2 regions of the Desulfitobacterium dehalogenans ATCC 51507 genome follow, and region 2 is predicted to be linked to the other one. Evidence: riboswitches for the same ligand, from Rfam matches in the RefSeq annotation. Region 2 holds a riboswitch; the other holds the start of a gene.
The links. A riboswitch is a leader RNA that binds a small molecule or an ion and turns the genes downstream of it on or off. The one in region 2 is predicted to bind cobalamin.

Region 1 (3,413 bases), 590 kb from region 2:
AGCTGCGAAAAAAGAGGATAGCTGAGGCTGCTCCAAAGGCAGCTCCGGAAGAGACCCCTAAGATATAGGGATCAGCCAAAGGATTGCGCAGAATCCCTTGAAAGGCCACTCCTGAGGTAGCCAGCATAGCCCCTACGATCAAAGCTAAAAAGACGCGGGGCAGGCGCAGATTCCAAACGATGGATTCTTGGGCAGGAGTCCAGCTGGGGTCAAAGTTAAAAAAAGGCAGATGGCTTAAAATAATCTTCCAGGTAAGATGAAAGGGCAGGGAGACAGAGCCGGTCATTACACAGATCACAACGGAAAGAAGCAGGAGAAAGGACAGGGCCAAAATCCATGTGATGCCTTTGGGGAAAGTTCTGGAATTCATCTCATGTTGTCCTCCTTAAATTCAAGTCAATAAGTCTCTCCCCATACTGAATACTATATGCCGTATCAAAAATACAAAAGGCTGCGGGTTAGAAAAGATCCGGATAAAGGGCTTTGGCGATCGTCTCCAGGCCGTCAATGATCCGGGGACCGGAGCGGGTAACCATATCACTGTCCAGATCGTAAATACGGTCATGGGCAATAGCATCAATGCCTTGCCAAGCTGGACGGGCTAAGATAGTGGCCTTTACATTATCCATATAGTAAGAGTAGGTGCTCAGGATAACCTGAGGGTTCTTATCAATCACCTGCTCCTCGCTGTATTGTGCCCAGTTTTGGACATCACTGGCGATATTGATTCCCCCCGCTTTGGTGATGAGCTCATTAAGAAAAGTTCCTTCACCGGCGGTAAAAAGGCCCGGATCCACTTCAATCCATACCTTGACCCGGTCGGATTCCTTGATAGTCCCCACTTTATCCGCAATGGCCTGTTCCTTTTCGTTCATTCCTTGGACCACTGTCTGTGCCTGTTTCTGGGTATTGGTGATGTATCCCAGTTTCTCGATGGCTTGATAAGTGCTTTCCAGACTTTGCGGGTTTAAATGAACCACAGGGATACCTAAATTGCGCAGGGAGTTGATAAAGTCTTGGTTATGCATCCCTGTAACAACCAAATCCGGTTTGAGCTGGATGAGCTGTTCCATATTAGGGTTTAAACTATCTGCAAAGACGTATTCCGCTTTCTCCTGGATACCCACCGGGTAATTATCATAGACGGTTAAGCTGATAAGCCTGTCATCCAGGCCCAGAGCACTTAAGATCTCCGTGGAGGGCGGGGCCAGGCAAATAATGCGCAGGGGTTCCTTTTCCAGGGTGGTTGCCACTCCTGTATCGTCTGTGTAAGTTAAAGGGTAACTTGTGGACTGGTTGGTATCTTGTCCAGCCGGTGTTTCGGGAGAAGCCGCACCTTGCTGTGAGGTTGGATTGCAGCCGCTGATCAAAAATAAGGTCACCCCTAGGGTTATGAGCAGGGTGAGCAGTGTCCGTTTTTTTCTATTCATTTGGGTTCTCCTTTCATGTTAGGGTGGCAAGACAAAATAAAAACCTTTTACCGCCAGGATAAAAGGTTTTTGCTGCACTATGTGGACTCTTGCAGCGCCTATTTCCTGTCCTCGAGGAGGGTCGCTGATGATTAGGCAGGTTCCTGACTTGGGAGTGATGACTCACTCGTTTCACAGTGGCGGGACCGTGCCGGAATTGAACCGGCTTCCCTTTTAACTCTATCCAAAAATGGATTGAGAACCTAATCGTACAGTATTGAATTAAGATCATTATAAGGCATTCACCTGACAATGCCAAGATGCACTTAGAGTATGCCTTCATGGCAAATAAAGAATCGTTTTCAGAAATCCCGTGAATACTAATGCAAGGACTCGCATAGAAATCATGACAGGGGGATGTATATTATGCAAGATATAGTAAAGAAAGGTTTATCCTTGGGATTAGGCTTGGCGGTCGTGAGCAAAGAGCAAATCGAGAAGGTCGTGGACGAATTGGTAAAGAAGGGGGAGCTGTCTGCCGGCGAATCCAAGGAATGGATGAATGAGCTGATCCAAAAGGGAGAGGATCAGCAGGATGAAATCTATACCAAGATTAAGGAACAAGTGCAAAAAATCCTGGCAGAACTTAATCTTCCCAGTAAAGCGGACATGGAAAGGCTGGAGAATCGAATCGCTCAATTGGAAAACCAGAAGCCTGGGGAATGAACTTGGGGATAGATTAGGGGTATTAGCATGATTGGAAGAAAAATTCGTCATGTTCATCGGTATAAGGAAGTTGCCACGGTATTGGCCCGTAATGGATTCAGCCTCATCCTGGAAGAGATGGGGCTTATTAATTTTATCTCTTATTCCAGGCGGATGTTGAGGAGAGAAGAAGAGGCGGACTCCCAAACTCTCGGTCAGCGTTTGCGTAAGGCCCTGGAGGAATTAGGGCCTACTTATGTTAAGATTGGGCAGATTGCCAGCACTCGGCCGGATATTATTCCGGATTACCTGATCACTGAACTGGAAAAACTGCAGGATCAGGTTCCCCCCTTTTCCTTTGCCGACGTTCGCCAAATTATTGAAACGGAACTGGGAGCCCTGCCGGAAGATATTTTTCAGCATTTTGAGGAAAAACCGGTGGCGGCTGCCTCTATCGGGCAAGTCCACTATGCTGTTCTCAAAACAGGGGAGAATGTAGCGGTGAAAATCCAGCGCCCTCATATTGCCCGGACCATTGAGACGGATCTGGAAATACTTCTGGACTTGGCTGCTTTGGCGGAAAAGCGCGTGGATTGGGCAGCTCTGTATCATGTAAAGGATATGGTGGAGGAATTCGCTAATTCCTTGCGCAATGAATTGGACTATGAGATTGAAGGAAGCAATGCCGAACGGATGGGGAAGCAATTTCAAGGAGATCCCACGATTCGCATTCCTAAAGTCTATAAAGAGTACTCTAATAAAAAGGTCTTGACTCTGGAATATATTCAAGGGGTAAAACTCAGCCAATTCGAGACTCTTGAAGCGCTGGGTTATGATCGTAAGGTACTAGCGGAAAACCTGATCAAAGCTATGTTTAAACAAATCTTAATCGAGGGTTTTTTTCATGGGGACCCTCATCCGGGAAATATTTTCGTTTTGCCCCAGCAGGTTATTTCCTTGATCGATTTCGGCATGATCGGCAGACTTTCCCCGGATATGAAGGATCATTTCGCTTCCCTGGTCATTGGGATGATGCGGCGGAAGACGGAGGACATGGTGGAGGCCGTGTTTGCTATGGGGATCGTTCCAGAGGATATGGACCCCAAGGCATTGTATCGGGATGTGGATTTATTAAGAGAGAAGTACTTGGATGTTCCTATGAGTGAAGTTGATCTGGGCAATGCCGTCAACGATCTGTTTAAGGTGACCTATAAACACCGGATTATTATTCCCGCCGATCTGGTACTGCTGGGCAAATCCCTTCTAAGCCTGGAAGGCATCGTGGAGCAGCTGGATCCC
Region 2 (3,413 bases):
GGCATTTTTCTTCCTTACCAAATTGCGGATCAAGGATTCCGCCCCGGCCACATCTAAAGGAACATCTTCGAATTCAATCCATCCTCTCTCCAAAAAGTTCCAGCCTAATAAGCTGACGGGAAGAGGTTTTATCCCGAATTCCCGCAAAAGGGGTATATTGCGAAAAAGCTCTTCCGGTGCCCCTTGCCATGCAATTTTCCCGCGATTAAGTACAATGACTTCATCGGCTCTTTGCAGGATTTCTTCACTGGAATGTTCAATGACAAGAATCGTCCGCTCACCCTCACGACAGAGATCATCCAAGGTCCGATAGATCTCGAACCGTCCTTCCGGATCCAGCTCGGAGGCCGGTTCATCCATTACCAGTATTTCCGGCTCCAGGGCCAGCACCCCGGCGATCACCAGCCTTTGTTTTTCTCCACCCGATAACTCCGCCGTAGAGCGCTCATCATAGCCGTTCAGCCGAACTTGGGCCAGGGCTTGGGCAACCCTTTGCTGAATCTCCTGCATAGAGATACCGAAATTGCGGGGGCCAAAGGCCACGTCTTCCCCGACGGTTCGCCCGACGATCTGACTTTCTGCATCCTGCAGTACAAGCCCTACCTGCTTGGCCAATTCCTGCACCCGAATCTTATCAGTCTCTTTACCCCCAACGATTACCTCTCCCCGCATCTCACCTTGCAGAAATTGGGGAATCAATCCATTCAGACACAAGCTTAAGGTTGTTTTCCCCGCTCCCGTGGGACCCATCAAAGCAATGAATTTTCCTTTTTTCACTGCCAGGCTGACTTGTTTTAAACTCTCGACTTCTGACCGTGGATAGCGATAAGAGACATCCCTTAATTCAATTACTGGCTTCACCCTAACACCCCTTTAGATCAGTCGGCTTCCTTTAAGTGCCTTATAGGCTAAAGCAGATACCGCAACATTCAATACCGATCCCAATAAAAGAAAAGGCATTAACCCTAAAACAGCACCCATACCGCCTATGGGGAAGACCGAAAAGGCAGCCACCACACCATTGAGGAGGGAGGTTATGATAACAGCGGGAATCAAACCGATTTTCTTATTGACAAGGCGATAAATCAACGCAAAGACAGCCATTTCTATGGCGATGACCAAATGCATAGGAATTCCCAGCGGAAAACCGACCACCGCTGAGGTCAGCAGATGGCCTATGGCAATAACGATACTGCCTTCGAGACCGCCAAAGGCTAAAGCGCTGAAAAAACCCGGAGCAGAATCTAAGGCCACTGTCCCCAGTGGGCTGGGAATTTTAATCAAGGCTCCTACCGCACTCAAGGCGATAAAGACCGCCATGATCGCAATTCGTCTGATATTTTGAGCTGATTTTTGGACCGTTGTTTTCTTTGCCGGCTCAATCATTGTTATTCTCTCCTTCATTTCTTTCATTAATTTGAATCTTTCCGCTAACATTTCTCTTGGATTTTAGTCTTCATTTCCTGTTTGGAGACCTCCACCTCCATCCTCTTCCAATCTGCCAATTTTATGGTTGGGTATCTTGCCAAAATCCCCTAATTCAATATCCTCTGATGCCGTATAAATGAGACAGGTTGAAGGTCCTGCTGATTTATGGATATCAAGTTCACATCGGGAATTTTTAATAAACCGGGCACCAATAGACCTGGCAAGGGCTTCGGCTTCACCCCTTATCCCCTGGGAGCCTACCGGAATAATGTCGTACACTCCAGGGACACTAAGCAATTTAACGACATGTACCCCCTGCAGAATGTCCGGATCTTCCGGGTTAGCCGCCTCAGTTCCCACTTTAGGAAGTCCCAGGCAAAACAGGCTATTGCCCGGCTTGGATCTACCAATGCGAAGTTTATCTTGATCGCAAAGCCCGATGGCCGTGATTCCTAAGCCCGTTTGTTTTGTAGGCATATTCTTTTCTGTGCTGATAGCCGTAGGCAGGGACATCAGGTTCAAAGCCCTTAGCTCTTCTCTCACCCCCTTCATTATTTCTTCCCCTGCGGGTATGGGGTCATTGGCAATGGCAATGCTCATCATCTGGGGAACCGCTCCAACTGCGAGTACTTCCATTAAGGCTACCCGGGCCGTCAACCTGCCGGTAATCCTCCAGGGAACTTTGACCACATCCAGCTCTTTCTCACCAATAGCACCGCATGAGTCGCAAGCTGCGACAAGGTATTGCGTATCATTCAAAGAAACCACCTCAACATCTCTTCCCTGATACCCCAATCCATTCAACTCTCCTCTCCAAATAGTTTTTCTGCAAAAATAAAAAGTCCATAGCCACCTCGCTTTTCCTTTCAGACAAAGCAAAATGACCATGAACTTTACCAAACTTCATGTGTTCCCGGCTCCAGGCAGGTCTCCTGACTTCGAGTCATTGTCTCATTGCTGCCTTCCCAGTTACCCAGTGGCATCCAACGCTGAGACTCCTCTTTACAGTGGCGGGTCCGTCCGGGAATTGCACCCGGTTCCCTATTCTCCCTTCTTGGCGAAGGGCACCTGAAATCCTTAAATTGTTAAAACCTACTAAATTCAGTTTAGCCGAAAATGTTATAATGTCAAGTCAAAATCTTTTCTATTCCAAAAAGCTGGATGCATTAAGTTTTACAGCATGATAATCTATTAAGAAGGAGGGATTTTGGTGAAAGCGAAAATTTCAATTCTGGCTTTACTATTTATATTGATTTTTAGTTCCCCCACACTGGCCATGGAGAATTTACCTGATGACGTTCTAAATGCTTTTGAATTCGATGTAAAGAGTTTTCAAAAGCAGATGATAGAAGAAAGTGATGTTTCACACCATTTGACAGCGTCCGAAGCTATGAAAGTAAGCGATAAGGGGTATAGGGTGCACAGAATTAATGTTCATAAAATCCGAAAGGCTCAAACTATCGATTTATATGATGCTTTAACAGAATCGAATACCTGGCACATACCTGTTTCGGATAGAATTACCTACATTGTGGAGAAAGCAGGCGGAGCTTACAAGTTGATAGGTTCTGGCGTAAGAGAAGAAAAGTATGCTATCGATTATGTGCGCTTTGAGCACATTGCCTCATTAAATGGATTGAAGGATCTGAAGTATATCGATGAACCGGTTCTCCATCTTAGCGGTTTGATCGGCAAAACTTCCAACGGCAGCCAATTCTTATCTTTTAGCGACAACGACGCTTATAAGCTGGAAAAAGGTCAACTCAAAGACACTAAAGAATTGATGGATGAAATCAAATTAAAGGCAAATGAAGCAAAAACTTTTGGTTTTGGCGGATCTGGCGGACTCGGCACTCAAGCAGGACCTCTCTTTCTTATGGGAAGCATTGGCTTAATCATAGGAATCTTTTTATTCAGAAGATTAAGATTCCAAAAATAAAGAGTTTATTCTATCTTCTAAACTAATCAAGGCCGAAGGATTGTTC

Region 1: it holds a riboswitch for cobalamin, as region 2 does, so the genes downstream of both, DESDE_RS13185 (ABC transporter substrate-binding protein) here and DESDE_RS16195 (AIR synthase related protein) in region 2, are expected to answer to the same signal.

What each region holds. Positions count from the first base shown of each region.
Region 1 covers NC_018017.1:2,735,805-2,739,217, reverse strand. The annotation lists gene DESDE_RS13190 (FecCD family ABC transporter permease) at 1-370, opposite strand, end outside; gene DESDE_RS13185 (ABC transporter substrate-binding protein) at 459-1,430, opposite strand; cobalamin riboswitch at 1,548-1,691, opposite strand; gene DESDE_RS13180 (phasin family protein) at 1,836-2,135, shown strand; gene DESDE_RS13175 (ABC1 kinase family protein) at 2,163-3,413, shown strand, end outside.
Region 2 covers NC_018017.1:3,330,545-3,333,957, forward strand. The annotation lists gene DESDE_RS16185 (ABC transporter ATP-binding protein) at 1-861, opposite strand, end outside; gene DESDE_RS16190 (ECF transporter S component) at 874-1,386, opposite strand; gene DESDE_RS16195 (AIR synthase related protein) at 1,450-2,223, opposite strand; cobalamin riboswitch at 2,334-2,515, opposite strand; gene DESDE_RS16200 (hypothetical protein) at 2,639-3,367, shown strand.